Linked DNA regions of Lacrimispora indolis DSM 755. The protein of the gene in region 1 interacts with the protein of each later gene in a pairwise test. Links are inferred from orthologs where the notes say so. Each region holds a gene or a part of one and is shown in the gene's direction. Other genes may lie near its edges. The genes, in order: recJ and K401_RS0106915.

The links.
Region 2: the proteins of recJ (region 1) and K401_RS0106915 interact in binary tests that used the Escherichia coli proteins (3 or more experiments, as listed by UniProt). The link is inferred for Lacrimispora indolis DSM 755 from one-to-one orthologs.

The regions. Positions count from the first base shown.
Region 1 is NZ_AZUI01000001.1:2,854,960-2,871,115, forward strand. Bases 6,027-9,025 are described here. They hold recJ (single-stranded-DNA-specific exonuclease RecJ), read left to right. Parts: upstream 6,027-6,666; coding sequence 6,667-8,385; downstream 8,386-9,025. Other genes in these bases: K401_RS0113765 (MCP four helix bundle domain-containing protein), read left to right, coding at 6,027-6,707; glyA (serine hydroxymethyltransferase), read left to right, coding at 8,554-9,025. Outside these bases: K401_RS0113730 (extracellular solute-binding protein), read left to right, coding at 1-159; K401_RS0113735 (sensor histidine kinase), read left to right, coding at 174-1,868; K401_RS0113740 (response regulator transcription factor), read left to right, coding at 1,868-2,644; K401_RS0113745 (YjjG family noncanonical pyrimidine nucleotidase), read right to left, coding at 2,701-3,372; K401_RS0113750 (YczE/YyaS/YitT family protein), read right to left, coding at 3,377-4,015; K401_RS0113755 (Crp/Fnr family transcriptional regulator), read left to right, coding at 4,093-4,716; K401_RS0113760 (M48 family metallopeptidase), read left to right, coding at 4,880-5,665; more of K401_RS0113765, read left to right, coding at 5,637-6,026; more of glyA, read left to right, coding at 9,026-9,801; flagellar motor stator protein MotA, read left to right, coding at 10,038-10,823; K401_RS0113785 (OmpA/MotB family protein), read left to right, coding at 10,834-11,619; K401_RS32435 (DUF1540 domain-containing protein), read right to left, coding at 11,711-11,881; K401_RS0113795 (SDR family oxidoreductase), read left to right, coding at 12,171-13,298; K401_RS0113800 (FAD binding domain-containing protein), read left to right, coding at 13,491-14,267; K401_RS0113805 ((2Fe-2S)-binding protein), read left to right, coding at 14,268-14,735; K401_RS0113810 (xanthine dehydrogenase family protein molybdopterin-binding subunit), read left to right, coding at 14,737-16,156. UniProt on the Escherichia coli protein: Single-stranded-DNA-specific exonuclease.
Region 2 is NZ_AZUI01000001.1:1,447,854-1,463,941, reverse strand. Bases 9,000-11,930 are described here. They hold K401_RS0106915 (DNA topoisomerase III), read left to right. Parts: upstream 9,000-9,322; coding sequence 9,323-11,539; downstream 11,540-11,930. Other genes in these bases: K401_RS0106910 (LacI family DNA-binding transcriptional regulator), read left to right, coding at 11,828-11,930; K401_RS0106920 (glycoside hydrolase family 2 protein), read left to right, coding at 9,000-9,016. In the rest of the region: K401_RS0106955 (AraC family transcriptional regulator), read right to left, coding at 1-62; K401_RS0106950 (DUF2264 domain-containing protein), read left to right, coding at 256-2,121; K401_RS0106945 (glycoside hydrolase family 88 protein), read left to right, coding at 2,145-3,281; K401_RS0106940 (ABC transporter substrate-binding protein), read left to right, coding at 3,309-4,595; K401_RS0106935 (carbohydrate ABC transporter permease), read left to right, coding at 4,564-5,547; K401_RS0106930 (carbohydrate ABC transporter permease), read left to right, coding at 5,560-6,405; K401_RS0106925 (sugar phosphate isomerase/epimerase family protein), read left to right, coding at 6,422-7,285; more of K401_RS0106920, read left to right, coding at 7,325-8,999; more of K401_RS0106910, read left to right, coding at 11,931-12,802; K401_RS0106905 (phosphate/phosphite/phosphonate ABC transporter substrate-binding protein), read left to right, coding at 12,850-13,956; phnC (phosphonate ABC transporter ATP-binding protein), read left to right, coding at 14,040-14,795; phosphonate ABC transporter, permease protein PhnE, read left to right, coding at 14,792-15,613; phosphonate ABC transporter, permease protein PhnE, read left to right, coding at 15,626-16,088.

The DNA.
Region 1 (16,156 bases):
CTTGGAAGGCGTTCTGTAAGAACGGATGTGAATGAACCGGAGTATCTTCTGGATAAGCAGGCGATCCATATCATTTATGACGAGGAAGCTGTGGTAAAGGAGAGCAAAAAGGAATGGCTGAACCGTTTTTCGGAAATCTTTTTAGGAACCCTGGATTAGAATAGGGAGGGAGCATGAAAAAGGGACGATATTTCAAAGAGGAGCTGCGCCGCCTGATCCTGGGATATGCCATCATTCCGGCGGTGGGCTTTACCCTGATCTGTACGCTGGTTTTTCTTGCGGTCCTTCTCTACGGGAAAAAAAGCGGGAATGAGTCACACAATGCTTTGGTGGCGGAGGAACTTGAGAAAGTCCTTGCCGGATACGAAGAGAAGCTTAAGGCTCTGTCGGATTCTGACTTGCTTTTTAATGTCAGCTCAGGGGCCGCCGGGCAAAGGCTGGTATTTGAGGAGTTTTACCGGCTGTTTGACCAGCTGGGATATAAGGCGGAGCTGTATGTTTTTGACGGAGAAAAGAGAGTGCTTTTATCCACCAGAACGGATGTCCCGGAATATTTATCAGGCAGGGAAGGCGTGCACTGGGGAATGTTCGGGGCAATGGATGAGGAACCAGGGGAAACCAGGGTGCGTTTGATGGAGGCCTGGAAGGGCTCTGACCGGGATATTGCCATGGGTATGGCAATGATGCAGGGGGATAAAAAGACGGGATATCTGGTTTTTACCATTAACAGCAGCCAGTTTAAGCCGGTGCTGGACCGGTCGGACAGCCAGACCATCATTGCGGACCGGTTTGGCTGGGTTTATTTAAGCAGCAATTATAATCTGGTGAGCAGCAGCAACCAGGTTTTAAAGGTCCTTAAAACGGCGGAAAAGTATCTGACCTATGAAAAGAAGATGTTTCTCGTATCCGTCCACCCGTCTTATAACAGCATGTTTTTAGTCTATTCGGTGACAGATATCCAGAATATCGTGTTCTCCCTGGGACTTAGCAGTGCCCTCATTATAACGGCTCTTGTGCTGATGACCATATGGGTGCTGATCAGCACGAAAAAGGTGACAGAACGGGAAACCAGGGATTTTTACCGCCTTCTTCATGTCATGGAGATGGCAAGAGAGGGAAATTTAGACACCTCTCTTGAAATAGAAAGTGAAAATGAATTCAAGATCATAGCCGATGCTTACCGGGAAACCATTGCCAGCTTAAAGCTGCAGATGGAAAATAACCGGAGGATGACGGAGCTGGTGGCTGCGGCCCAGAACAAGCAGCTGGAATCCCAGTTTAACCCTCATTTTCTGTTTAATACCCTGGAAAATATCCGGTATATGTGCCTGATCCAGCCGGAGACAGCCGGGAAAATGGTGTTCAGCCTATCAAATCTTCTGCGCTACAGCTTAGACGGCAGCAGGACGGAGGTGACTCTGGAAGAAGATTTAGAACACCTGGAGAATTATCTCATGATTTTAAAATACCGGTTTAACCGGAGGTTTTCCTATGTGGTTGACGTGGAAGCGGAGGCGCTGACCTGCCGGATCCCCAGGCTGGTGCTGCAGCCCATGATCGAAAATTCCGCAAAATACGGGTTCGGCAACCAGGAAAATTTAAAGGTGGAGCTTAAGGCCTATATTCATGAAGACCGGCTGATCATGATCTGCCGGGATGACGGGATCGGGATGACTCCGGGGGTTTTAAGTGAGATCCAGGCTCTTTTGGAGCAGGAGGAAAACAACAGAAGGCATTCCGGGCTTTATAATATACACAGACGGTGCAGGATCCTTTACGGAAGACCATACGGAGTGGAGATACGCAGTGCGGAAGGGCTGGGCACAACGCTGGTGGTGACCCTTCCCGCACAAAGGGAGGAATCATAATGTTACGGGTGATGATAGCGGAAGATGAGGATATTATCCGCAAAGGGCTGATTTACACCACAGATTGGATGGGGATGGACTGTGTTGTGGTGGCTGAGGCGGCCAATGGCCAGGAGGGGCTTTTAAAGATACTGGAGCAGAAACCGGATGTGGTCATTGCAGATATCTGCATGCCTTATATGGACGGGATCGAGATGATAAAGGAGGCTTCCAAGAGCGTGAAATTTAAAAGCGTTCTTCTTACCAGCTATGCGGAGTTTGACTATGCAAGAAGGGCCATTGCAGCCAGGGTCAGCGAATATTTGCTAAAGCCCGTGGATGAGGAGAAGCTTGCGGCCCTTATGAAAAGGCTGGGAGAGGAAATAGCAAACAGCCGTCAGGTGGAATATGTGATGGAGCAGGCGGAATCAGAGGCAGGGATCATGAACCTGGAATACTATATGCAGCTGGACCCTTCAGAAAACAAGTATGTTTCCAGGGCCATTGAAGAGATCAAATCAGGATATTGGGACAAGCTGAGCGTGGAATCCATATCAGATAAGCTTGGAGTCAGTGCCAGCTATTTAAGCCGGAAATTCAAAGAGGTGACCGGACAGACATTTCTGGACTTTTTAAATAAATACCGGATTTCCCAGGCCATTAACCTGTTAAATACCGGGCAATACCGGATCGGTGAGGTATCCGATGCAACAGGGTTTACAGATTACAAGCATTTTTGTGCGGTATTTAAAAAATACACTTTGAAATCCCCCACAAAGTTCATGAAGGGGATTTGAGAAAATGACAGAAAGTCCGGCAGTTTTTGCTGCCGGGCTTTTTGAATAAAGGTAAGTTAAATGCTTATCAATTCTGAAAGATCTTGAATGGTATGGGTTGCTTCGGACTGCAGGGGCCGGCCGGAACGGCAGAAGAGACAGGAATCAATGCCGGCGTTTACAGCACCCTGAATATCAGAGGATATGCTGTCTCCAACCATAATGGTCTTGTCTTTCTCCAGCTGTGGGATATTCTCAAAACAATATTCGAAAAAATGAAGGGATGGCTTTTCATACCCAGCTTTTTCCGATATGAACATTCCGTCGAAAAGATGGAGAAGGCCTGCCTGCTCAAGCCTTTGTATCTGAGTGGAGTAAACTCCGTTTGATGCGGAATACAGTTGTTTCCCCATCTGCTTTAACCGTGTCAGGGTTTCCGTGGCGCCTGGAATTAAATCAGAGCTGTTTCCAAGATGCCTTCGGTAGCGCCCTTCTGCTTCCTCTCCGCTGATTTCTAAGTCGTAAAAGCGGAAGAATTGGGAAAAACGGGTATTGAGAAGTTCTTCTCTGCCTATCTTTTCCTGTTCCAGCAAATCCCATAAATGCCTGTTCATCTTTTTATATTGGGGAAGCATTTCGTCTTTATATTCCAAATCATAGGATTTGATCACCTTTTTAAAGCTCTGTTCTTCAGCGGCATCAAAATCCAGCAGGGTATTGTCAATATCCAGTAAAAAAATCTGATACATATGTTTAGTCCTCCACAGTTAAATGTTTCTTGAAAAATTCATAGCAGATCCCAAGCAGGGTGGATAAGAGAAAAACGCTGATAACAGTTCCTTCCCTTATTTGCAGCGGGGCGCGTGATAACAGGGTCAGGCATAGGGTGACGATCAAAAATATCACATCAAAGCTCATGCGGACAGCGGCAAAATTCTTTTTATATGATTCGCTGATCACAAGACACAGGCTTTCCAGCGGGAATTTCACGATTCCGATTGCCAGGATGGCTCCCAGGCTGATGGAAGCGATTACAAGTCCGGTCAAATAAAGGATGACCCGGTAAATATAGCTTTCCACGGTAAAAATGGAAAGCAAGTGATATAAAAACAGGTTGATGATATAGCCGTTTGCAATGGTGGCAATAATCTGTATAGTGTCTTTATAGTTTAAACGTGAACGCCTTAAAAGTAAATAGGAAATGAAGAACAAGGAATTGATCCCATTGAGTATGGTGCCCACCTTCATCTGGATGGTATAGGATAATGTCACTGCCAGTGCGTTTAAGACGCTTTGCCCGATGGCTGCCTTCAGCTGCAGGGATATTCCAAAGCCAAAGAATACAAAGGATAGGATGGTTCCGATTAAATCGTTTCGTTTTTTTCTGCTCATTGTTTTCACCTCGGGAATATGATACCATAAAAAGCAGGCAGCCGACTATGAGAATTATCATATGGAGAATAAAAAAAATGAAAAAATACAATATGTATGAAATACCGGACAGTCTGGCCGCGGCCGGAGAGGAACGGCATTATCCGGCGGGAAAGAATATTTTTCATGTGGATGACAAGATCACTCGCTGCTACCTGATCCTTTCCGGAATGGTGAAAATCTATATTGACCATGAGAACGGACGCCGGTCGATTCTCGATTTTGCAGGGAAGGGCGACTGGCTGGGAGAGCTTTCCTTATTCTGCAGCGAGGATTATATCAAGGAAAATAAGGTGATGGACGATGTGGTCTGCCTGGAATTTGAGCTGGATCAGTTAAAGAAAGTCTGCAAAAAAGAGGCGGAAATATCATTTTATTTTGCCTCCTATATTTCCAATAAGCTGATGATCAGGAGCTGCCGGATGAGTGAATACTTAAATTATTCCCTGGAAAAAAGGCTGGCTTCCTTTATTCTCGAGTATCAGCAAAATGGGAAATACACCATACCCCACACGGATGTTTCCGAGTATATGAACATCAGCTACCGCCATATACTGTTTGTCATAAAGAAGCTTTGTGATGACGGGATCCTTAAAAAAGATAAGGGGTACCGGATCATGGATTATGAAAGATTGAAAGAGATATCCCACGGTTCCCCATGAGGAAGAAGAGGGTTAGTAAGAGAGACAGTCATAAGGGAACCTGCCGGGTTCTCTTATTTTATGTTTCCGGCCGTTAAGATATGTATTGTTTCTTTTGTATTTATTCGCTATAATTGGGGTTACGGGTTTAAGTATATGACAGAGAGAAGATGAAGAGAAAAGGTTGGGAATCAGATCGATGGAAGCGGGCAATCATGAAAGCAGAAAGGAAACGGGCATGCTCTCCTTTGACGATGGAACCACGTGCTCTTACGGGATCATAAAATCGGACAGGCGTACCCTGGCCCTGCAGGTCACGAAAACAGGAGAGGTTTTCGTAAGGCTTCCAGGGCGCCTGCCCTTTAAGGCAGGTCATGAGCTGGTACAGAAGAACAGGGAATGGGTTTTTGCGCAGGTGGCAAAGGTTCGGAAAGCGTCGGAGCGAAGGGAGGCCTTTCATTGGGCGGAAGGTGCCTTCGTGCTTTTTCACGGAAGCAGCAGGATTCTTCATGTGCGGCCTGATTATAAAAGAAAGACGTTTTATATACAGGATACAAAGGAAAGCCTGGTGGTCTCCGGGCCCATGGGACCATATTCAGGGGAGGACCAGGAAACAGCCGTTAAAGAGGCTGTGAAGCTTTGGTACAGGCAGGAAGCCAGAGAGTATCTGGGGGAAAGGACAGCCAGATGGTCTGCAATTATGAAGGTGGACTATGGAAGGATCGCCATCCGGGATCAGGCGACCCGGTGGGGAAGCTGCAGTGCCAAAGGAAATTTAAACTTTAACTGGAGGCTTGTGCTTCTTCCGGAAGAGCTGGCAGATTATGTGGTGGTCCATGAGCTTGCTCACCGTGTTCATATGAATCATTCCCCTGCATTTTGGCAGGTTGTGGAGAGAGAATTACCGGATTACCGGTTGAGGAGGAGAGAATTAAAGCGCTATGAAGCTGAAATCTATCAGAAATATTAATATTAAAACAAAGCTCCTGTTTTTAGGAGGGATCAGCATTATGGGATTGATTTTCATGGGAACGGAATCCGTGATAACGGCAAGAAGGATCAATGAGGCCAGCACGGAAATCTCACAGTCCTGGGTCCCTGCCATCATCATTGCCGAGGAGCTTAACACCAGGACATCAGACTACCGTATTAAAGAATATAACCATGTCATCACCGTGGATAACAAGGATATGGACCGCCTGGAAGGGGAAATGGACCAGATCCGGGAAGAGATTGCCCAGGGGTTTCAAGATTATGAGAATTATATTGCCAATGAATCGGACCGGAAGCTGATGGAAGAGGCGGAAGGAGAATGGAAGAAGTATTTGGAGTACAGTGATAATCTGCTTGTGAAAAGCCGTGAAAATCACACCCAGGAAGCCTTTGATATGATCATGGGAGAGTCCGGACAGTTATTTGACGATGCCAGCAACGGACTTTTAAAGGTGGCGGAATTTAACCGGGAGGGGGCTGAGGCGGCCAGCATTCAAGGTGACAGGCTCTATGACCAGCTTGCAAAAATAAAGATCATAACCATCTGCCTGATCGGCGGGGTTATTTCCCTTTTGGTGATCTATATAATTATTGCCATTGACAAGCCTGTCAAGGCCCTTGTGGAAGGTACCAGGAGAGTTGCCAATGGAGACTTGGAGGTGTACCTTTCCTACCGTTCCGAAGATGAGATCGGAATTCTGACCGATTCCGTCAACCAGTTGATTAAGCGGCTTAAATACATCATTGATGATGAGAAATATTTATTCAGGGAGATCGGAAGCGAGAATTTTGAGGTGAAATCCACATGCGAGCATGCGTACCGCGGGGATTTTGCCCCTATTCTCTATTCTATTACCAGCTTGATGAGCCGGCTGGATGCGGCGAAAAAACGAAAGGAAAGAGGCGGATCGGCCGGCACAGAAGAAAATGATAAGAATGAACTGTCCGGAAGAGCCGTTTGCAGGGAGATAACGAAACATGGCAGAAGAGAAATGGATGCTACAGACAAAAAGGGCTGATTTTGATGAAATGGCAAAATGCCACCACATTTCGCCGGTAACTGCGAGAGTGATAAGAAACCGGGATGTGATTGGCCGGGAGGCGGTGGAAAAGTATTTAAACGGAGGAATAAAGGATTTATACAGTCCTCATCTTTTAAAGGATATGGATAAAACCGTGGCAATCCTAAGAGAAAAGACAAGGCAGCAAAAGCCGGTCAGGATCGTAGGGGATTATGACATTGACGGCGTCTGCTCCACCTACCTTTTATACAAGGCCCTGTGCCAGGTAGGGGCTGTGGTGGACTATGAGATCCCGGACCGGTTAAAGGATGGATATGGGATCAATGAATCCATTATCCGGGCTGCGGCAGAGGATGGCATAGATACCATCCTCACCTGTGACAACGGGATCGCCGCAGTGGCGCAGATCAGGCTTGCAAAGGAGCTGGGCCTTACGGTTCTCATTACGGACCACCATGATATCATGAAGGAGGATGGCAGGGAAGTCCTGCCTCCGGCAGATGCGGTGGTGAACCCAAAGCAGGAGGACTGCTCCTATCCATATCCTGATATCTGCGGAGGAATGGTGGCTTATAAGCTGGTTCAGGCTCTTTATGAGGAATTTCACGTGCCAATGGAGAAATGGCTTGAGATGGTGGAATTTGCAGCCATTGCAACCGTAGGTGATGTGATGAAGCTTCAGGATGAGAACCGGATCATTGTAAAGGAAGGGCTGAAACGGATGGGGCAGACAAAGAGCCTGGGACTGTTAAAGCTCATTGAAAGGAATGATCTGGATAAGGATGATATAACCGCCTACCAGATCGGATTTGTGATCGGTCCCTGCTTAAATGCCGGAGGCCGCCTTCAGACTGCAAAACTGGCCTTATCCCTGCTTCTTTGTCAAAATGAAGAGGAAGCAGATCAGATGGCACTGGAATTAAAGGAACTGAATGACAGGCGAAAGGACATGACAAAGCAGGGGACCAGCCAGGCGGTGGAGCAGGTGGAATCCCTTTACAGCGAAGATAAGGTTTTGGTGGTATACTTGCCGGACTGCCATGAATCGCTGGCAGGGATCATTGCCGGGCGGCTGCGGGAACATTTTCAAAAGCCTGCCTTTGTATTAACAGATGGGGAGGAAAGCGTCAAAGGCTCCGGCCGCTCCATTGAAACCTACCACATGTTTGAAGCTCTGGTAAATGTGAAGGAGCTGCTGTTAAAGTTCGGAGGCCATCCCATGGCAGCAGGCTTATCCCTTCTTAAGGAACATGTGGATGAATTCCGGAGACGCTTAAACGAACAGGCAAGGCTTACGTCCGAGGATTTCATACGAAAGGTGTGGATCGATGTTCCTATGCCCCTGGAATACATAAATGAGCCATTGATCCAGGAACTGGAGCTTTTGGAGCCATTCGGCCAGGGCAATGAAAAGCCTTTGTTCGCACAGAAGGGACTTCATATCCGAAGCGTACGTGTTTTGGGAAAAAACAGGAATGCAGTGAAGTTTTCTCTTGCAACGGACCAGGGCACGCCAGTGGATGCCCTGCTGTTTGGCGACGGAGATTCCTTTATGGAAGAGCTGGGAAACAGCCGGATCCTGGATGTGATATATTATCCTTCCGTAAATGAATACAATGGAAATAAGTCGCTGCAGATTGTGATAAAAAATTATAAGATTTCAAGGTGTGTATGACAGGGAAAGGGGCAGGATAAATGGAATCGGCCCCAGTTTACCGGTTATAGACAAATGCTGAAGACCAAAGAGGAAGAAGAGAAAGCCTTGACATTGTTAGGAAGAATGGCTTATAATCTACCAAAATGGAAGTTGGTAATATTCAAAAGGAAAAGTGAGGGTATGCACATGGTAAATCAGGTAATGAAGTTTATCACCGGCTATGACAAAGAAGTGGGTGAAGCCATTGAAAAGGAATGCGCACGGCAGAGAAGGAATCTGGAATTGATTGCATCGGAAAACATAGTTTCAGAGCCGGTCATGATGGCAATGGGAACTGTGCTCACCAACAAGTATGCGGAAGGATATCCGGGAAAGCGTTATTACGGCGGCTGCGAGGATGTGGACATCGTTGAGACCATTGCCATCGAGCGTGCGAAGCAGATATTTGGCTGTGATTATGCCAACGTTCAGCCTCATTCCGGGGCTCAGGCCAATATGGCGGTCTTTCTTGCCATGCTTAAGCCAGGAGATACGGTTATGGGCATGAATTTAAACCATGGCGGTCATCTGACCCATGGAAGTCCCGTTAACTTTTCCGGTTTGTATTTTAACATAGTTCCTTACGGCGTCAATGATGAGGGTATTCTTGATTATGATGAGATGGAAAGGCTTGCGCTTTTGCATAAGCCGAAACTGATCGTGGCAGGAGCCAGTGCATATGGCAGGACCATTGATTTCAAGAGATTCCGGGAGGCTGCCGACAAGGCAGGGGCTTATCTTATGGTGGATATGGCTCACATTGCAGGCCTGGTTGCGGCAGGAATCCATCCAAGCCCCATCCCTTATGCAGATGTAGTGACAACCACCACTCACAAGACTCTTCGCGGACCCAGAGGCGGAATGATTCTGGCAAATCAGGAAGCAGCGGACAAATTTAACTTTAATAAGGCCATTTTCCCAGGTACACAGGGAGGTCCTTTGGAGCATGTGATCGCCGGCAAGGCCGTTTGCTTTGGCGAGGCATTAAAGCCTGAGTTTAAGACCTATCAGGAGCAGGTGGTGAAAAATGCAAAGGCTCTGGCTGCCGCCCTGATCAGACAGGGATTCAACATCCTGACAGGCGGTACGGATAATCATCTGATGCTGATTGATTTAAGAGGGCTGGAGGTAACCGGAAAGGAACTGCAGAACCGCTGTGATGAAGTATATATCACCTTAAACAAAAATGCGGTGCCAAATGATCCCAGAAGCCCGTTTGTGACTTCCGGTGTCCGCGTGGGAACTCCGGCTGTTACATCCAGAGGGTTAAAGGAAGAGGACATGGAAAAGATCGCAGAGTGTATCTGGCTGGCTGCCACGGATTTTGAAAGCAAAGCCGATTACATTAGAAGTGAAGTTACAAAGATCTGTGAAAAATATCCCCTGTATGAATAGGAAAAGATAAAAAAGAAGCTGTCGTGAGAGAATTTATATCAGATACTGTGCATGAAATGAGTTATCATGTGCCATATCCCATATAAATTCTTTCCTGGCAGCTTTTTCATATTTTTAACAATTATTTAATACTGGAGCGGTAACAAATATATTATACTATAACGGGCTGGGTGTATGGGAGTTGCTGAGTTCAGCCTCATGGATCACTAATAACTTAGATATACAAAGGAGAAACTATGGAATTAACGACCATCCTAGGCGTTATAGTTGGTGTTGCTGCCGTTGTCGGCGCTATGATTTTTAAACACATTGAGTTTACTGTTCTCATAAACCCGGCAGCATTTTTTGTTATTATTGTCGGGACTATTGCTACAATTTTAAACTCATTTCCCGGAGAAAATATTAAATCCATCGGATCGCTGTTTAAAATCCTTTTTACAAAACAAAAAGGAACCTCTGAAGCCGAAATGATTGAATTAATGTATGAATTGTCAAAGCAAGCCCGTTCAGAAGGGCTTTTATCCCTGGAAGCCAGAGCAGAAGAACTTCAGGACCCCTTTTTAAAAAAAGGCATCCGTCTGCTTGTGGATGGTTCCGGTGAAGACCTGATCGAGGATATTTTAGAAACTGAAATTGCTGCAATGGAAAAGCGGCATGAGATCAATGCAAGTATTTTCTCATCAGCCGGTACATACGCTCCTACCCTGGGTGTTTTGGGCGCGGTATTTGGTTTGATCGCTGCCATGTCCTCCATCAATGATACGGAACGGATGGCTGAGGCAATTGCTGCGGCGTTTATCGCAACGATTCTTGGTATCTTTACCGGCTACGTTCTATGGAATCCATTCGCCAAAAAGCTGAAAGTGAAAAGCCAGCAGGAAATAATGGCGAAAGAAATTATCATAAAAGGTGTATTATCCATGCAGCACGGCGATTCTCCCTTTATTCTAAGGGAAAAGTTACTTGCCGCTCTTCCGAAATCTAAGCAGAAAAAAATAACGGAACAGGATAAAAAGGAATAGGGTGATACATATGGCAAAAAAGAGAGAGCATGTACATCAGGAAGAAGAAGCCGGGGAGGCATGGCTGCTGCCATATTCAGATTTGATGACCCTGCTGCTGGCAGTTTTTATCGTACTTTTTGCTGTCAGTAAGATAGATGCTGCAAAAGCACAGGAGATTTCCCAGCAATTTGCCGGAACCATGATGAATAAAGATTATGTTTCCAAATCAGCCGCGCAAGATGCCTCCAGCGGCGATGGCGCCCAGTCAGGCGGTCCGTTAAATATTGAGACCCAAAGTGAGCTGGAGAGCTTTATGGGAGAGTATGAACTTAAAAAGCTGGAAAACCTAAAGACAGAACTTGATACAAAACTCCACGGCAATGGCATGGATCAATCGGTATCAACCATGATCGATATGCGGGGACTTGTCATCAGACTGAATAATGCCATATTCTTTGACTCAGGAAGTGCGGAAATTAAAAAACAAAGTGAGGATACTTTGGTTGAGGTGGCAGGACTTTTAAATACCATTGATAATTACATACGTATTGAGGGCCATACCGACAACGTTCCCATCAGACGCAGTACCTATCCCTCCAACTGGGAATTATCCACGGCAAGAGCTGTCAGTGTTGTAAAGCTTTTTATTAATAAATGCAATTTTTCACCGGATAAGCTTATTGCTGTGGGTTATGGCGAATTTAAACCTGTGGCCGACAATTCAACAGCGGAAGGGAGAGCCCAAAACAGACGGATTGATATTATTGTCTTAAGTGCGAAATACAATAACCTGGAAGAACAGCTTGTGAAATAATGGCTGTGTTTCAATGTTAAATATAATAAAAAATACTGCGCGGCTTTTATGCTGCGCAGTATTTTTTAGGAGGAAATTAGAGTTTGGCGGCTTATGCCTCGTTCTTAAAGGATTCGCAGTCAGTGCACTCTTTCTTGGTAGGATTCTTCTCATGTGTTCCTACTTTGATTCTCTCCAGGGTGCAATAATCTACGCTTTTTGCATGGTAAGCGCAGTTATCGATGGAGCATTGGATACATTCATTTTTTCCGTCTACTAACATGGTTAACCCTCCTTGATTGTTTATTACATCTATTATTGTGGACGGAATCAGCTTAATTATTATGGCAATATTTTCTTAAAAAATAGGGCGTTACATTTTCGTTAAGCTAAAAGTTTTTGTTGACCAAAAAGTATTTTGTAATATTTTTCTTTTGTCAAAACAGCACAAAATTCTGCTGTTAACCAACTGCGGGGGTACGGTATATGGACAATTCAGAGCAGTATAATCTTATTTACCAACTAGACGGCAGATATCCGTTAAAAGTGGCTGTTCCCCTTGGGCAAAGCTTTTGGCGGAACAGGTTGCATTTGTTGAAGCCATTGGCAATGCATTGGGCGGCGTAATTGCAGAGAGCCTGATCGAGCTGATCATGGATATTTTCTTAAAGCCGGATTCTTTCTATATATATGGAATCTTGTACTATGCATGGGGATTTACTGCCTGTAAGAGGTTATACAGATTATTGGAGTTGGGGAAAGGATGTGATATACTGTTTAAAAAGGGAGGGAAACGGATGAAGAAAAAAGTAATGGTTACAGGAGTGGAAGGTTTTCTAGGCGGGAGGCTGGCCGCATATTATGAAAGGAATTATGATGTGATCCGGGTCGGCCACGGAAGCTTAGACATTACGGACCAAAAGGCTGTGAGGGAATACATAAAAGAAAAAAATCCTGATGTTGTGATCCATTGCGCTGCTATATCCAACACCAGGGTATGCGAGGAGCAGCCGGCGCTTTCTGAGGCGGTAAACCGGAAGGGAGCGGTGAACATGGCCATGGGGAGCCGTGACAATGGCAGCAGGCTGCTTTTTATGAGTTCGGACCAGATTTACGGGGGAAGCAGGAAAAAGGGGCCGAATAAGGAAAGTGATGAGGTCCCTCTCATCAATGTTTATGGGGCCCAGAAAAAACAGGCAGAGGATGAGATCCTGGAGATTCTGCCTGAGGCAATCTGCCTCCGCCTTTCCTGGATGTATGATTTTCCGGTCAGGGGCCTTAAAAGCAGCTCCAATCTTTTGACCAACTTGCTGCGGTCCATGGTGCAAAACCATCCAATAAGGCTTTCGGTTTACGACTACCGCGGCATTACCTGGGTACAGGAGGTAGTAAAAAACATGGAGCCGGCCATGGACCTGCCCGGCGGAATCTATAATTTTGGCAGTGAAAGCTCCCTTTCCACCTATGAAATAGGACGCAAGGTCTTTCAGATGCTAGACAAAAGCGAAAACAGAGGAGAGCTTGTGATCCCGGAGAAAGCAGGGGATCCGGATAATCCCAGGAATTTGACCATGGACTTAGGAAAGCTTAAGGCCCTTGGAATTGACTTTTCTGAAACCGCGGAAGGGTTTTCAAGATGTCTTTGCTCCAGCCCTGAATATGTCCAGGCTTTGATCGGAGAATCCATTGTCGGATTATGACGAATTTAATAAAAAACCTATAAAACCATTGTCAAAACCGGAAGGAGTATGATATACTCTTTCCGGTTTTCTAATATATGATGTTATATTTATTATTATTGCTAATAAATAAAATGGCATCTTACTGATAGATAAGGGGAAACCGGTTAGCAGATAAAGAAGGAAAGCTTGGGAGTCAGGAGGACAGTTCCAATGATTCGATTTAAAAATTATGTAAAAGCGGAAAGCCTGGAAGAGGCTTTTGCCCTGAATCAGAAGAAGAGCAGTGTCATAGGCGGAGGCATGATGTGGCTGAAAGTGCAGAGCCGGGTGAAGATGACGCTGGTGGATTTATCGGGCCTTGGGCTTGATGGGATTGAGGAGACGGAAGATGAGTTTTCCATAGGTGCCATGTGCACCCTGCGCCAGCTGGAGACCCATGAAGGGCTGGACACGTGCTTTTCCGGCGTTTTCAAGGAATGCACCCGTTCTATTGTGGGTGTTCAGTTCCGCAACGGGGCTACTGTGGGAGGAAGCGTGTTCGGCCGGTTTGGATTTTCCGATATTACCACCTGCCTGCTGGCCCTTGACACTTATGTGGAACTGTACAAGGGAGGAATTCTCCCCTTAGAGGAGTTCTGCAGGAAAAAAAGCGACCGGGATATTCTGGTCCGTATCCATATTAAAAAGGATGGAAGAAAGGCGGCTTATGCTTCCCAGCGTATGGCAAAGACGGATTTTCCTGTAATCGCCTGCTGCGCGTCCAGAAAAGATGGGAAGCTTTATGTTTCCGTAGGTGCCAGGCCTGGAAAAGCTGAGCTGGTAGTGCTTGACGGAAGCCAGGAATGTCCTAAGGAGGAGCTTGCAAAACGGGCATCAGAGGGCTTTTCCTATGGTACAAACATGAGAGGGAGCGGGGAGTACCGGAAGCATTTGGCTGAAATATATATCAGAAGGCTTTTCCAAGGGCTGGACCAGGAGGAAGAATAAATGGAGATAGAATTCACACTGAACGGAAAACTGACCTATGAGGAAATCACAGATGACACCACCTTATTCCAGCTTCTTAGAAGGAAGGGCTGCTACAGCGTAAAGTGCGGCTGCGAAACGGAAAATTGCGGTCTTTGTACGGTGATGGTCAATGGAAAGTCAAGACTTTCCTGTTCCTTTTTAGCTGCCAGGGCAAATGGCTGTGAAGTGGTGACTTTGGAAGGTGCGGAACAGGAAGCAAAGGAGTTTGGGACCTATCTGGCTGCGGAAGGAGCGGAGCAGTGCGGATTTTGCAGCCCAGGACTTATTATGAATGTGCTTGCAATGGAAAAGGAAGAAAAAGCCCTTGACGATGAGGGAATAAAAGAGTACCTGGCCGGAAACTTATGCCGGTGCAGCGGTTATATGGGGCAGCTTCGGGCCGTAAAGAACTATTTGAGCAGAGGGGAGAAAAGGGATGAATTATAAAATGCGTACGGTCAATACTTCTGTACAAAAAAAGGATGCTATGGCCCTGGTGACAGGAAAGCCTGTGTATACCGATGACCTGGCTCCCGGGGACTGTCTTTTTGTAAAGGTGCTCAGAAGCCCTCATGCCCATGCGCTCATTAAGGAGATCCACAAGGAAAGGGCGGAAAAGGTGGCCGGAATCGCCTGCATTCTCACCTATCAGGATGTACCTCAGAAGCGTTTTACCATGGCAGGCCAGTCCTACCCGGAGCCGAGCCCCTATGACAGGCTGATCCTGGATCAGAGGATGCGTTTTGTGGGAGACGCAGCGGCCATCGTTGCCGGTGAAACGGAAGATGCGGTGGACCATGCCCTGCGTCTTCTTAAGGTGGAGTATGAAATCCTGGAGCCTGTGCTGGATTTTAAACAGGCAAAGGACAGCCGGGTGCTGGTTCATCCTGAGGAAGACTGGAAGAGCCTTTGTCCGGTAGGTGCGGACAATAGGAGAAATTTGTGTGCCTCTGGAATGGAAGAGCACGGAGATGTGGATGAGGTTTTAAAGCAGTGTGATTATGTGGTGGAGCAGGTTTATCATACGAAGGCAAACCAGCAGGCCATGATGGAAACCTTCCGGGCTTACTGCTATCTGGATGCCTACGGGCGTTTAAATATGGTGTCTTCCACGCAAATCACCTTTCATGTGAGAAGGATCCTTGCCCATGCCCTGGATGTTCCAAAATCCCGGATCCGTGTGATCAAGCCCCGGATCGGCGGCGGCTTCGGAGCAAAGCAGACAGTGGTGGCAGAGGTGTATCCGGCAATTGTGACCATGAAGACCGGCAGGCCGGCCAAGATGATCTATAGCCGGTATGAGTCCCAGATCGCCGCGTCTCCCCGACATGAGATGGAAGTCCATGTGAGGGTGGGAGCGGATAAGACGGGGATCATTCAGGCCATTGATGTGCATACCCTGTCAAATACAGGAGCTTTTGGGGAACACGGCCCAACTACGGTAGGCTTGTCCGGCCATAAGACCATACCTCTTTACGGGACTGCCAAAGCATTCCGGTTTGCATATGATGTGGTTTACACCAACCGCATGTCTTCCGGGGCTTACCGGGGATATGGCGCAACCCAGGGAATCTTTGCTGTGGAATCGGCGGTCAATGAGCTGGCAAAGAAAATGGGCATGGATTCCGTAAAATTAAGGGAACAGAACATGGTAAGGGAAGGGGATATCATGCCAGCCTATTATGGTGAAACTCTAAGAAGCTGTGCCCTGGACCGGTGTATGGCCAGAGCCAAGGACATGATCCGCTGGGATGAAAAGTACCCAGGGGTTGACATGGGAAATGGAAAGGTGCGGGGCGTTGGCGTTGCCATGTCCATGCAGGGATCCGCCATTTCCGGCGTTGATGTGGCTTCTGTGGAGCTGCGCC
Region 2 (16,088 bases), 1.4 Mb from region 1 along the record:
TGGCAGGTGCGGATATGTGATACAAGCAGCTGTTCAATTGGCTGAATGGTGATCTCATTCATGATAAATCTCCTCCTGTCTGCAAATAAAAGTATGCAATATAAATAAAAATATAAGTTTATTAAAAGAAAAAACAGGGTGATATAACAATGAAAGTCAGTACAATATGACATAAATATAGCATAAAAACCAATATCCAAAAAGCTCCTATGTGATATTATGTAAAAAATGATAAACCACAGGAGGACATCAGGGATGGACATCACTTTAAGAACGAGGAAGGATGCGGTTAAACTTTTCTTGGATACCATAAGCCCTTTAAAGCCATTTTACAGTCCTTGTCATGCATTTTTGCACCTGGGAAATACAGGCGTCCATTATGGGGAAAAATCCGCCAGAATGGAAGGGTTTGCCAGGATCTTATGGGGGCTTGGCCCGCTCTGGTCAGCTGACAACAAAAACCTGCCCAAAGAGGAGCAGGAGGAAATAAGGGAGTGGCTTGAGCTTTACCGGGAAGGGATCATCCATGGCACAACTCCGGAGGATGAGGAATATTGGGGGGATATATTTGACTATGACCAGAAGATGGTGGAGGTGGCTGCCGTGGTATTTGCCATAGCCATTAACCGGGATAAGCTATGGGATCCTTTGGAAGAAAGAGAAAAGAAAAACTTATATAACTGGCTGCGGCAGATGAATGAACACGATATGCCAAAAAACAACTGGCGTTATTTCCGGATCCTTACCAATATGATGTTCCGGCTTTTGGGGCTGGAATGTTCCAAAGAACGCTTGGAGGAAGATTTTGGCCTGATGGAAAGCTTTTACACAGGAGATGGCTGGTATTGCGACGGCAATCCCGGGCAGGTGGATTATTATGTGGCATTTGCCATCCATTATTACGGACTGCTTTATGCAAAGCTGATGGATGGCATGGAACCGGAGCGGTGCAGGCTGTTAAGGGAACGGAGCACACAGTTTTACAATGACTATGTGTACTGGTTTGCTAATAACGGAGAGGAAATTCCATTTGGAAGGAGCCTGACCTACCGCTATGCCCACTGCGGTCCCTTTGGAGCAATGGCCTTTGCAGATCTTGATGTGGATTATGGGATACTTAAGAATTTGACTTTAAGAAATCTGGAGTCCTGGATGAGGCGGCCGGTTTTTGACCATTCCGGAATTTTAACGATCGGCTACGGCTATCCCAGCCTTTCCATGAGTGAGTCCTATAATGGCTGCGGCTCCCCCTACTGGTGTAATAAGGCCTTTTTGATTCTGGGCCTTAATGAGGACCATCCGTTTTGGAAGGCAGAGCCACGGAATTATCCATATGAACCGAAAAAGCTTCTCATTCATCCCCATATGCTCATAACCCATGATCAATATGGCCATGCACAGGCATATGTGGCTGGACAGCATTTAAAGCACAATCATGGAGGCGGACCGGAAAAATACGAAAAATTTGTTTATTCCAATCAGTTTGGTTTCAGCGTCTCTAAGGGCACCGGTCTGGCAGAGGGAGCTTTTGACAATACGCTGGCCGTTTCGCTCAAAGGAGAAAACCGGTATTTTATGAGGTGGGGCCAGCATGATTTCTCCATAAATCACCAGACCCTTACCTCCAGATACAGCCCCATACCCGGGGTAACCATAGAAAGTACCGTGATCCCGTGCTTTTCCTGGCATGTCAGGATCCATAAGATATCAAATTCTATTCCTGTGGAAGCGGCTGACGGAGGGTTTGCCATCCCTCAGGAGAACTGTTTCCAATTGGAAAAAGGCAGGAAATCAGGCAAATTTGAGGCAGAAGATGTAAAAGCGGAGGGAAACTCCCTGTTTGCAGTCTTTCCATGGGGAATCAGCGGGATCATAGGTGAAACGGGAGGGATGCCGGAACTGGTTTCCGCATTTCCCAATACCAACCTGCTTTATAATCTTACAGTCATTCCCACGGTCAGGGCAGTTTATGAGGAAGGGACCCATGTTATGGTAACCAGTGTATTTGCGGATAAATCCCCTGAGGCAGAAATTCTCATGAAGGAGAAACCCCAGGTAGAGATTTTGGAAAAGCAGATCCATGTTATATATAAGGGAGAGTGTGTTAAGGTTTTGCTTTAACATGGTAAGGAAAGGAGAAGGAGATGAATTTATCACAGCAGGATAGGGATTGGGTATCATCTGCCCTTGAGAAGATAACCGGCAAAATGATGCCCGTAACAGAGCGGACAAAGGATAAGGTGCCTTATACAGCCATTGACGGAGTATTTGATGACCGTTCCGGAAGTGATGATATCGCCTGGTGGACAAATGGCTTCTGGGGAGGCATAATGTGGCAGCTTTTTTCCGTGACAGGAGAACCGCTTTATAAGGAAACAGCCATAAAGCTGGAGGAAAAGCTGGATGCCGTTCTGATGAACCCGGAGGGCCTGGACCATGACAATGGCTTTAAATGGCTTCCAACGGCAGTGGCCCATTACCGGATTGACCGGAATCAGAAGTCCCGTAACAGAGCTTTGCTGGCAGCAGACAATCTGGCAGGAAGATTCAATCTTTCCGGGAATTTCATCCGGGCGTGGAACGACTGGGGAGAAGATGACCACAGGGGTTATGCAATCATTGACTGCATGATGAACCTTCCGCTGCTGTACTGGGCCAGTGAGGTGACACAGGATCCAAGGTTTAAGCAGATCGCAGAGGCTCACGCCGTAACAGCGGGGAAATACTTTGTAAGGGAAGACGGATCGGTCAGTCATATTGTGGAGTTTGACCCGTTTACCGGGGAAATGAGAAAAACCCACGGCGGGCAGGGATATGGAGAAGGTTCTTCCTGGACAAGAGGTCAGAGCTGGGGTCTTTATGGCTTTGTACTCAGCTACATCCATACAGGAGAGGTCCATTATTTACATACGGCCAGAAAGATTGTGCATTACTTTATTTCCAATATTCCGGAAAACGGCCTCATTCCGGTGGATTTCCGGCAGCCGGAAACCTGCACATGGGAAGATTCAACGGCAGCGGCCATTGCAGCCTGCGGTCTGATTGAAATCGCCAAAAATACGGAAGGCAGGGACAGCCAGGTCTATCTTAATTGGGCTCTTAAGCTGTTAAAGGCGTTGGAGCAGGAGCGGTGCTGCTGGGATCATAAGACAGATAATCTTCTTAAAAAGTGTACCGCTGCCTACCATGACAAAACCCACGAATTTTCCATTATTTATGGGGATTATTATTTTATTGAAGCAGTATGTAAGCTTTCCGGAAAGGGAATCTTCATCTGGTAATAAAAAGAAGGGAACAGGAGGAAAAATATGAAAAGGAAACAGTTATTAGCAGGTTTCATGGCAATGATCATGGCAGCCGGGGGGATCACGGGATGCAGCAGCCAGTCCGCAGGAAAATCCGGAGGCAATGAAAAGGTGACCATTAAAGTGGCTCTTTGGGATTATTCCAATACCAAGTATTATAAGACTATGTTTGATGCGTTTATGGAAAAGAACCCTGACATTACAGTAGAGCCGGTGGAGTTTTCCGCAGATGAGTATGATAACACCATTACCACGCAGCTTGGAGGAAAGCAGGATTTTGATGTTGTGTTTACAAAGGGAACTCCGGCATTAAGCGCCCTGATCTTACAGGGCCATGTGCTTGCTTTAGATGATTTCATGGCACAGGACGATTCCTTCAGCAAAGATCATTATTTAGGTTTGATTGACCAGCTGCAGCTGGATGGAAAAACCTATGGGGTTCCATTCAGAAAAGACAATAACATGATATTCTACAACAAAGACCTTTTTGATAAGGCTGGAGTCCCCTATCCACAGGATGGAATGACCATGAAGGAATATCATGAACTGGCAGCTGAAATGACAAGCGGAAGCGGGAATGAAAAGGTATACGGAGCCCACGTACATACATGGCCCAGTAATGTTTATAATTACGCACGACGAATCGAAGCATTTGATCAGCTGGATAAAGAAAGTTATCAAAACTTAAAACCGTATTATGAAGAAATATTAGCCATGCAGGATGAAGGAGTTGTTCAGGATTACGGCGCGCTCAAGGCTTCCAATATCCATTATTCCGGTGTGTTTTACAACCAGCAGACAGCCATGCTTCAGATCGGTTCCTGGTTCATCAACATGTGTCTTGAAAATGTAAAGGATTTTAACTGGGGCTGCTGCAGCATACCCAATGTAGATGGGATCGGCAATACCAATGCCATTGGAGGAGTGACTCCTGTTGCCATCGGTGCCTATGCAAAACATCCGCAAGAGGCATGGAAATTCATCACCAGCGTATGCGGAGAGGAAGGAGCGGAGCTTCTTGCCCAGACAGGAATCGTACCGGGCTACAACTCTGAAAAGATCAGCGGGATCTTTGATTCCATGCATGAGACATATCCCAATGCGCCTGAAAAACTGTCGGAATACATTGATGTTGATAAATATATGGTAGAGCAGCGCATGGACAGGCTGACAAAGGAAATTGATAATATTTTACAGGAACAGCACAGCGCAATCATGACCAAGAGCGTTACTGTGGATGAGGGGCTTAAACAGCTTTATGACAGAGTTTCAGAAGCAGAAAAACAGTAAACAGCCGGAAAGTGCCGGCCTGGGAAAGGAGGAATCTGTGAGAAAGGAACATGATCCGAAAAAAAACAAAAAGCCGCTGGCCAGAAAGAAGACTTTGGTGGCATACTCTTTTATTCTTCCCAATTTGATCGGTTTTTTTATTTTCACATTAATACCTATTGTATTCTCACTGCTTTTAAGCTTTTGTGAGTGGGATTCGGGCAATCCTATCCGATTTGTGGGATTAAAAAATTTTATAACAATGTTTACAAAAGATTCAAGCTTCTGGATTGCACTGAAAAACACACTGTGTTATACTCTGGTAACTGTGCCTGTTACCATGGTATTTGCATTGTCTCTGGCGATATTGATGAACAAGGAGTTAAAAGGACGCGTATTTTTCCGTTCCGTTCTTTTCTTTCCCTATGTGGCGTCTCTTGTGGCAGTAGCCGTTGTATGGATGGCCCTGTTTAATCCGGACCGGGGTCCTGTTAACAGCATTCTCATGGCTTTAGGGATGTTAAACCCTCCCAGGTGGGCAGCTTCCACGAAGTGGGCCCTGCCCACCATCATCGGCCTTACAGTCTGGAAAAGCATGGGTTATTATATGGTGGTTTATTTAGCGGCTCTCCAGGGAGTTTCAGGAGAATTGTATGAAGCGGCGTCTTTAGACGGAGCCAATCAATGGAAACAGTTTTTACATATTACCTGGCCAAGTGTGACTCCCACCACCTTTTTCATTCTGATGATGCTTATGGTATCCACCTTTAAATCCTATGATACCATGTATATCACAACCCAGGGAGGCCCTGGGGAGGCGACCAAGGTACTGGCCTACCACATTTATAACAGTGCATTCATCAGCTCAAAATTCGGCTATGCCAGTGCGGTGGCCATGGTATTGTTGGGAATTATCATGATGGTAACTCTCATCCAGTTTAAGGGTGAAAAGAAATTCACAAGCTATCTGTAAGGAGGCAGTTTTATGAGCAGGAATCAAATGAAAGTAATTGCCTCCGGAGGCAAGAACGTGTTTATTTATGCCGCTCTTATTCTGATGGCGGTTGTTATGCTGATCCCCTTTGCATGGATGATATCCGCATCCTTAAAGCTGGAGAAAGATGTGTTTTCGTTTCCCATTGTATGGCTGCCCCCTAAACCCCAATGGGGAAACTATCTGGAGATATGGAAAAAGGTCCCGCTTTTGACCGGTTTCTTAAATACAGCCAAGTTAACGCTGTTTACTACGGTCCTTCAGATTATTACCTCCAGCTTTGCAGCCTACGCCTTTGCGAAGCTGGAATTTAAGGGAAGGGATACGCTGTTTATGCTGTATGTAATGACCATATCCATTCCCTGGCAGGTTTATATGGTTCCCCAGTATAAGCTTATGACATGGTTAGGGCTGACGGACAGCCATCTTGGGATAATCCTGATGCATGCGTTTACTGCTATGGGGGTATTCCTCATGAGACAGTTTTTTATCGGCATTCCGGGGGAACTGTTAGAGGCAGCCAGAATTGACGGGTTAAGTGAGTACGGCATATGGGCAAAGCTGATGCTTCCCTTATCAAGGCCTGCAGTGGCAACCCTTTGCATAACCTCTTTTACCTTTGAATGGAATGATTTTATGGGCCCCCTTATTTATCTGTCGTCCCAGAAAAATAAAACCATACAGCTGATGCTGCGGATGTTTAATACCCAGTATTCCTCTAACTATGCACAGATCATGGCAGCAGCCACAGTAGCGCTGATACCGGTGCTGATCCTCTTCGTATTCCTGCAGAGATATTTTGTGGAAGGGGTCGCAAGCTCCGGTATCAAAGGGTAATGAGAAAGGAGAGACAATGAAATATTCACTATTTACAGTAAGTGTGCCGGATATGACGCCGGAACAGGCATTATCAAAGATGAAAGAATTGGGGTATGACGGAGTGGACTGGAGGGTAACAGATATTCCTGATGATCCTGAAATCTTAAAGGAAGAGCCCTCTTACTGGAGAAACAATCTTTGCACCATTGATATTGAAACCATTGATAAAAAGGCGGAGGAAATAAAGGCTCTCACCGACCGGTACGGAATCTGCATTCATGCCCTGGCCACCTATTTAAAATGTTCGGACAGCGGAGACAGGATTGAACGGTGTATGGCAGCGGCAAAGGCCATGGGCTGCGGACGGATCAGGGTCAATGCCCCTTCCTATGACGGGAAACGGACTTACGGCGAATTATTTGAAGAGGCAACAGCAGGATTTAAGCAGGTTGAGGAGCTGGCAAAAAAGCACGGCGTTAAGGCTGCTTTTGAAATGCATATGAGAACCATTACCCCGTCTGCAAGCGCGGCGTACCGTCTGGCCTCACAGTTTGATCCCAATTATATCGGCGTGATCTATGATACAGGAAATGTGATCTATGAAGGCTTTGAAGAATACAAGATGGCTTTTGAAATTTTAGGACCGTATCTGGATCAGATCCACGTAAAAAATGCCAAATGGGTGAAGGAACCTGTGGATGGAAAAGAAAAATATCTTCCCACCTGGGCTCCGTTTGCAGAGGGGCATGCAGACTTTGAAAGGTGTTTCCGGGCTCTGAAAGAGGTTGGCTATGACGGATTTATCACATTTGAGGACTTTTCTTCTGCAGACAGTTCAGAAGAAAAGCTGAAAAGTGATATTAATTATATGAAAAGACTTGTTGAAACCATAGAATAGCAGGAAGATTTAAGTCTGAGATAAGACAGAGGGAAATAAATGATCAGAACATTTCAAACCAATAAAATCAGGGAAACCAGGGAGCTAAGCGGCAGCTTGTGGAATTTATCCCCGTGTGCAGGGGAACATAAAGATGAAAAATACAGCGTAGCTGTTCCCTGCTGCTGGGAGACGGTTCCGGATTTATCAAATTACCGGGGAACAGGGCTCTTTTCAAGAACCATGGAGGCAGAAGGCAACATCAGGCTGGTATTTAAAGGTGTGAGCCATACCGCAAGGGTATGCCTGGATGGAAGGGTAATCGGTGAGCATTATAATGCTTATACTCCCTTTTCTTTTATCGTAAAAAATGTCTCCAAAGGGGATCATTTATTGGAGGTGTATGCGGATAATTCCTTCCATGAAAACAGTGCTCTGCACGTGCCCAATGATTATATGAGCTATGGAGGGATCAGCAGAGGAGTTGTATTGGAAACTCTGGAAGATGCTTTTATTGAGTTTATTCATGCAGTTCCTGTCCGGCTGGAAGAGGGCTGGAATACAAAAGTATTGGTAAAAATAAAAAATTTATCAGCGGAAGAAAAAGGGTATGGACTCATAATCCAGCTCAATGGAAGGCGTGTTGTGATTGATGAGGCCGTCATTGGTCCGGAAGAGGAAAGACTGGTTGAGGCTGATATTTTCCCCGGGGAGGTGGAAACCTGGGAGATGGAAAATCCCAGGCTTTATGAGATCCGCGGGATCCTTACGGAAAATGGGAGGGAAATTGACGATTTGATCGACCGGATCGGGTACCGGGAGATCAAAACAGAAGGAAAGGATATCCTTCTTAATGGCAGGAAGCTTCTCATCAAGGGCTTCTGCCGCCATGAAGATCATCCCATGTTCGCCTGTGCCCTTCCTTTTTCCGCAATGCAGCAGGATCTGCTGATCGCCAGGGATTTGGGCGCCAATTCCATCCGTACCTCCCATTATCCCAATGATGAGCTTTTTCTGGATTTATGTGATGAACAGGGAATTCTCGTATGGGAAGAAAATCATGCCAGAGGGCTGACTTTGGAGCAGATGAAAAATCCCAACTTTGAGGAACAGGCGGAACGCTGTATTGAAGAAATGATCACCGCCCATATAAACCATCCGTCCGTTATCATATGGGGAATCTTAAATGAATGCGCCAGTGACACGGAATATGGCTATGACTGTTATAAAAAGCAGTATGATTTGATCAAAAGCCTGGATGATACACGGCCAAGATCCTCTGCCAGCTGTAAATTTAAAACAGATATCTGTCTGGGACTTCCTGAAATCGTATCCTACAACTTATACCCGGAGTGGTACCATGATACGCCTGTAGGAGATTATGTGGAGGATATTTACCATTGGGTCCAGGCTGAGAGCCAAGGCAGAGACAAGCCGTTTCTTGTGACTGAGATCGGAGCAGGTGCAATTTACGGATATCGGTCCCAGACCATGTGCAAGTGGTCTGAGGAATACCAGGCCAAAGCATTGGAGAACCAGATCCGGGCAGTATTGGATCACCGTGAGATCTGCGGTATTTATATCTGGCAATTCTGCGATGTCCGGGTCAGTGATGAATGGTTCGGCAGCAGGCCCAGAACCATGAACAATAAGGGGATCGTTGATGAGTTCCGCAGAAGGAAGATGTCCTATGATGTGGTCAAAGGCCTGTTTCATTCCTATCCGGATTATAAGGAAAGGTCTGGAGCTTGAAAATGAGAAATACTCTCAAAAAAAACCTTGTATTTTAAGCGGGTTTGTGGTATTATAACTATAGTTAGTTTAAACTAACTCCGTGTGAATATTCTAACATCAGACTAACCCTCTGATTGTATCCTTCATTTGACCCGTGAAGGATCATGACTCCTGCAAAAAAGCCGCTCCTGTTACCGCATGACAGGGCCGGCTTTTTTGATGTGAATCTAACTGGAAAATAAAAAGGTCCGGATACAAGGTAAAAGTTGTAATAACCAGGACAATACGCTATAATTGGGTGAGAGTTGAGTTTGGAGGAATGAAATGAAATCTTTAATTATAGCAGAAAAGCCGTCGGTTGCCAGGGATATTGCCCGGGTGCTTCATTGTACAAAAAATCATGACGGAGTAATAGAAGGGGAGACTTATGTGGTTACCTGGGGGCTGGGCCATCTGGTCACATTGGCTGACCCGGAAGATTACGATCCCAAATATAAGGAATGGAAAATGGAGGATCTTCCCATGATGCCGGACCAGTTCCGGCTGGAAGTCATCAAACAGACCGGAAAGCAGTACCGGGTGGTAAAAGCCCAGATCCACCGGGCAGATGTGGGAGAAATCATCATTGCTACCGATGCCGGACGGGAGGGGGAGCTTGTGGCCAGGCTGATCCTGGAGAAGGCAGGGAATAAAAAGCCAATAAAAAGGCTGTGGATCTCTTCCGTCACAGACAAAGCCATTAAAGAAGGATTTGCAAAATTAAAAAACGGTCATGAGTACGACAACTTATACGATGCTGCCATGTGCCGCGCCGAGGCGGACTGGCTGGTGGGCATCAACGCCACCAGGGCGCTGACCTGTAAGTACAATGCCAGCTTAAGCTGCGGCCGGGTACAGACTCCCACCCTTGCCATCATCGCAAGGCGGGAGGAAGAAATCAAAAATTTTGTTCCAAAGCCCTATTATGGGATAACGGCCAAATGTGCCAGTCCGGCCCTTTCCTTTACCTGGCGGGATGAGAAATCAAAAAGCTTCCGTTCCTTTGACAAGGACCGGGTGGAAGCCCTTTTTGATCATATGAAGGCAATAGGCGAAGGAGTGATCACTGAGGTGAAAAGCGCTCCAAAGAAAACGGATCCGCCTCAGCTTTATGATCTGACAGAGCTTCAAAGGGAAGCCAACCGCCGGTTTAACTATTCTGCAAAAGAGACTTTGAACATCATGCAGAGGCTCTATGAAAACCACAAGGTCCTGACTTACCCCAGAACGGATTCCAGGTATTTAAGCTCGGATATTGTTCCATCAATAAAGGAAAGGCTGGAAGCCTGCGGCGTTGGGCCGTACCGGAAGCTGGCCGGAAGGCTGGCAAACCAGAAAATCAAGGCAGCTCCTTCCTTTGTAAACGATAAGAAGGTGACGGACCATCATGCCATCATTCCAACAGAGCAGTTTGTCCAGCTGGACCATATGACTATTGATGAGCGGAAGATCTATGATCTGGTGGTCCGCAGATTTTTAGCTGTACTGTATCCGCCCTTTGAATATGAACAGACGGAAATTACCCTGGATTTAGGTGGAGAGACACTTGCGGCCAGGGGAAAGACCGTGAAAGCCCAGGGCTGGAAGGAAGTTTATGATAATCAGGATGAGGAAGAGGAAGAGCAGGAATTAAAGGAGCAGAATCTTCCTGCCATGAAAAAAGGGGACCGTATCACAGGGCTGACTGTGACCATGACGGAAGGAAAAACAAAGCCTCCGGCCCCGTTTCAGGAAGCGTCCCTTCTCACTGCCATGGAAAATCCGGTTTCTTATATGGAAACAAAGGACAAGGACATGGCGAAGGCCTTGGGAGAAACAGGGGGACTTGGGACCGTGGCTACAAGAGCGGATATCATTGAAAAGCTGTTTTCCGGCTTTCTTTTAGAAAAGCGGGGGAAGGATATTTATCTGACCTCCAAGGCCAGGCAGCTCCTTAACCTTGTGCCAGAAGATTTAAAAAAACCGGAGCTTACCGCCCAATGGGAGATGAAATTATCTGAAATTGCAGGAGGAAAATTAAAGCGGGCCGCATTCATGAAGGACATCAGGCAGTACTCCGGGGAATTGATCCATCAGATCAGGTCAGGGGAAGGCAGCTTTAACCATGACAACTTAACCAGTCACAAATGCCCGGTCTGCGGAAAGCGGATGCTGGCAGTAAAGGGGAAAAACAGTGAGATGCTTGTTTGCCAGGACCGGGAATGCGGTCACAGGGAGGTGGTCTCCAGGACCAGCAATGCCAGATGTCCGGTCTGCCATAAGAAGCTGGAGCTTAAGGGAAAAGGGGATGGACAGATCTTTATCTGCAAATGCGGCTATAAGGAAAAGCTCTCTTCCTTTAAAGAAAGGCGTGCCAGGGAAGGTGCCGGAGTATCCAAAAGGGATGTGTCAAAGTATTTGAACGAACAGAAAAAGGAAGGGAGTCAACCCATTAATTCAGCCTTTGCAGATGCCTTTGCAAAGCTGAACCTGGGAGGAAACGGGGAGAAGCCTGTCCCTTAAAAAGCCTTATACCGGCCTTATAATGAGAGGCCATGGAGAGGAAACCGGGTCTGCTGCTGCCGGTCAAGCGGCATTCCGGATAAGGTTATGGATCCTGTGGGTAAGGCCATATGGGTGTAGGGAGAGGATGTCTCAAGTATGTTTGCTGTTTTGAAATATACGTTTGGGACATCCTTTTTTTAAACTTATAGTAACAGTATGGTAAAAATTTAGTAAAATTTTACTTTGCTTATTGACGGTGGCAGAAACTGCAATTATAATGAAAATTGAAAGGTGAGGATATAGATTATGGCTACAATAAAAGAAATTTCGCAGCTTGCGGATGTATCCATTGCAACGGTGTCAAGGGTCTTGAACCAGGACGATACCATTGTGGTGAGCCCGGAAGTGAAAAAAAGGATATTTAGAATTGCCCACGAATTAAAATATGTCCCACCCAGGAGGCGTCATACGCAGAAAGAAAGAGGAATTGTCATAGGAGTGGCTGACTGGCATATTATCCGGAAGGACAGAACCAACATCAGGCTTTCCTCCCTGGACGTGATCGTAAAATCCATGTCAGGGAAAAATGATGTGCGTTTTGAACGGCTGGATAAAAATAAGCCGGGACAGTACGACGGTATCATGGCCTTCGGCGTTTTTTCTGAGGAAGAGATGGAGTTTTTGCGGATGCAGAGCTATTCTATTGTATTCATTAATTCGGATCCAAAGGATTATGAGTACGACAGCATTGTTATGGATTTTAATAAGGGGATCCATGAAATGCTGGATTATCTCATGGAACGGAAAAAATACTGCAGCGTCGGCTACATAGGAGGCCTTTATGAGGAAGGCCAGGTAAAGATCGGTTACAGGAGGCTGGAAGGAATCCAGGCAGCTTTTATGCAGAGAGGCCTTTACAAAGAAGAGAATTTTTACATAGGCGATATCAGCAGGGAAAGCGGCTATGAGCAGGCAAAACGGGCTGTGGAATCAGGCCGTCTGCCGGAAGCGGTGCTCTTAGGAAGCGAAGAAGTGGCGGAAGGCGCATTGGAAGCGTTCCAGGATGCGGGCCTGCGTGTCCCAAAGGATGTGGCAGTGGTCATCTATAAGGATATTGAGACCCTGGAATCCAAATGGCCGTCCTATACTAAGGTCCGGATGTTTCCTGATATCGTATGGCAGACAGCGATCAAGCTTCTGCTGGAACAGATCCAGGAAGGCCGTAAAGACAATATGACAATTTATCTCCCAACAAAGCTTGAAGTCGGGGACAGTGCGTGATGACCCATGATCCCAAGAACCGATGAATCACGGAAAAGGAGAGCAGTATGAAAAAAACAGTTTCTGTATTAATGGCAGCAGCACTTTGTGCAGCAATGATCGGAGGATGTTCTGGCGGCAGCCAAACAGGAGCCACAACCGCAGCAGGGACAGAGGCAGCATCGCCTGCGGCAGGAGAGACCACAAAGGCGGAGGCAAAAGCTGAGAACAAGAAGATTGACAAACTGAACGTATATTTTGTTCCTTCCAGAGAACCGGAAGAGATCGTAACCGCCACAGAGCCTTTAAAAGACATGCTGAAGTCAGAGCTGGGAAAAGAAGGTTATGATATCGGTGAAGTAGTGATCACGGTAGGAACCAGCTACGAAGCGGTTGGAGAAGCCCTTTCTGCAGGCACTGCGGATATCGGCCTGATTCCCGGAGGTACTTATGTCCTTTATGATGATGGGGCAGAAGTAATTCTTACGGCCACCAGAGATGCACTGAGCAAAAACTCCGATTCTGCAAAGGACTGGAATGACGGAAAGGCCACGGAAGGCACTACGGACCAGGCAACTTCCTACCGGGCTCTTATCATTGCAGGTCCTTCTGAAAAGGGGAAAGCATTGACAGACAAGGTAAACAAGGGCGAAGCATTGACCTTTGAGGATTTAGACGGAGCAAACTGGAGCGTTATGTCATCCTCCTCACCGGCAGGATACATTTACCCATCCTTATGGCTTCAGGATAATTTCCAGAAAAACATGTTAAACCTTTCCCATGCAGTACAGTCTGATTCCTATGGAAGCGCATTTGCAAGACTTGCTTCCGGTCAGGTGGATGTTCTCTGTACCTATGCAGATGCCCGCAGGGACTATGAGGAGAAATGGAAATCCGAATATGGCAGAGCCGGCTCCATCTGGGAAGAAACAGGTGTCATCGGTGTGACTCCTCCCATTTTCAATGATACGGTCAGCGTGAGCAAGACTTCCAAAATCATGGATGATGATTTTAAAAAGGCAGTTCAGAACGCATTTATCAACATCGGCAATACGGATGAGGGCAAGGAAGTCATTGCCATCTACAGCCATAAGGGATATAAGCCGGCACAGAGTTCTGATTACGATAATGAACGTGCGGCACAGAAGATGATCAAGGAATTAAATGCAAAATAAATAATACACACAGGCTGCGGAGGCGTCGTAAACGGAAAACATTTGCGGCGCCTCCTCTCTCTATCCTGGGAAATGAGGAAAATATGATTGAATTTAATCAGGTGGACAAAAAGTATCCCAATGGCTTTCATGCCTTAAAAGATATTAACCTGAAAATTGAACAGGGGGAATTTGTGGCGATCATCGGCCTTTCCGGTGCAGGAAAATCCACACTTCTCCGGACCATCAACCGCATGCATGACATTACAGGAGGAACCTTAACCGTGAATGGGACCGATGTGATGCAGTTAAAGGGAAAGGAGTTAAGGCGTTTCCGCCGCAGGATCGGCATGATCTTTCAGTCCTTTAACCTGGTGACCAGGACCCTGGTCATTAACAATGTTCTCATGTCAAAGGTGCCGGATCTGCCGTTTCTAAAGGCTTTATTGGGCATTTACCCAAAAGAGGATAAGCTGGGAGCTTTGGAGGCTCTTGACAAGGTGGGGATCCTTGACAAGGCCTTTGTCCGTGCGGATCAGTTGTCCGGAGGCCAGCAGCAGAGGGTTGCTCTTGCAAGAACCCTGGCCCAGAATCCCCAGATCATCCTGGCGGATGAGCCGGTGGCTTCCCTTGACCCGGTCACTGCAAAACAAGTCATGGGTGATTTCTTAAGGATCAACAAAGAAATGAACATTACCATCCTGCTAAACATCCACCATGTGGACTTAGCGCTCCAATATGCCAGCCGGGTCGTGGGCATAAGGGCGGGACAGATCGTGTACGACGGCCCTGCTTCGGAAGTTACCCAGGATATTTTAAATGAAATATATGAAGGAAAAGAAGAGGAGGCGGCAGGATGAGTTTCTATGACAAGATATTTCCGCCCAGGAAAATGGTATTGTCCAACGGAAAGACCGTCTTTCGGCCGTTTTCCAGGCTTCCTCTGGCGGCATTGATCCTGGTGTTCTTAACCGTGCTGTCCGTAAAAATCACCGGTTTTGATATGAGGGTCTTAGCAGAAAGGGGTAATCAGTTCTTTGTTATTCTGGGAATGATGGTTCCTCCCGCTTTTTCCTACAGCTCCCAGGTGTGGAAGCCCCTGTTTGACACCATTAAAATGTCTCTTCTTGGGACAGTGACAGGGGCGGTGCTGGTCATTCCCTTTGCAATGGCTGCTTCCACCAACATTATAAAAAGCCCTGCAGCGGTCAGCGTGATGAGGCTGTTCTTAAGCGTTGTAAGAACCCTTCCTACCCTGGTGACTGCTCTTATTGCCACCTATGTGTTCGGCCTGGGCACTTTGGCAGGAACCACGGCCATTGGGGTTTTTACCTTTGCCTATATGGGGAAGATTTTATATGAAGAGATCGAGACTGCCGATATGGGAGCCTTTGAAGCCATGGAAGCCATTGGAGCAACCAAGGTCCGGGCCTTTGTAAGCGCCATCATTCCTCAGGTGCTTCCTTCCTATATTTCCAATGGATTGTTCTGTTTTGAGGGAAATGTCCGCTATGCGGCCATTTTAGGTTATGTAGGTGCAGGCGGCCTGGGGCTGATCCTCAATGAGAAATTAGGCTGGAGGGAATACCCCAGTGTGGGCATGATTCTTATCATGCTGTTTGTTGCCGTATTTTTGATCGAGTCGGTGAGCCGTTACTGCCGCCGGAAGCTGGTGTAGGAGGGCTGACAGATGAATAAACAGATTGAAAAAGCATATGAAGAGCGCCCAAGAAACACGGTTTACCGGATCACCGTGTCCATCATCGTACTGGCTCTCATTTTATGGTCCGGATCTGCCGTAGACTTTTCAGGCGGTGGTCTTGGGGGACTTAAAATCGCCGGAAATATTTTAAACGGGATATTTCATCCCGACAGGAAGCTGCTGTTTAACCTAACCGTACAGGGAGTTCCCTACCTTCTTTTGGAAACGATTTGTATTGCATTTTTAGGGACCCTTGTGGGGGCATTTCTTGCCATTCCCTTGTCCTTTTTATCTGCTTCCAATTTGATGCCGGCCCCCATTGCCTATCTCAGCCGTCTGGTGATCATGGCTGTGAGGACTATTCCGGCCTTTGTATATGGCCTTATGTTCATACGTGTCAGCGGACCCGGCGCATTCACCGGACTTTTAACCATGTCCGTCTGTTCCATCG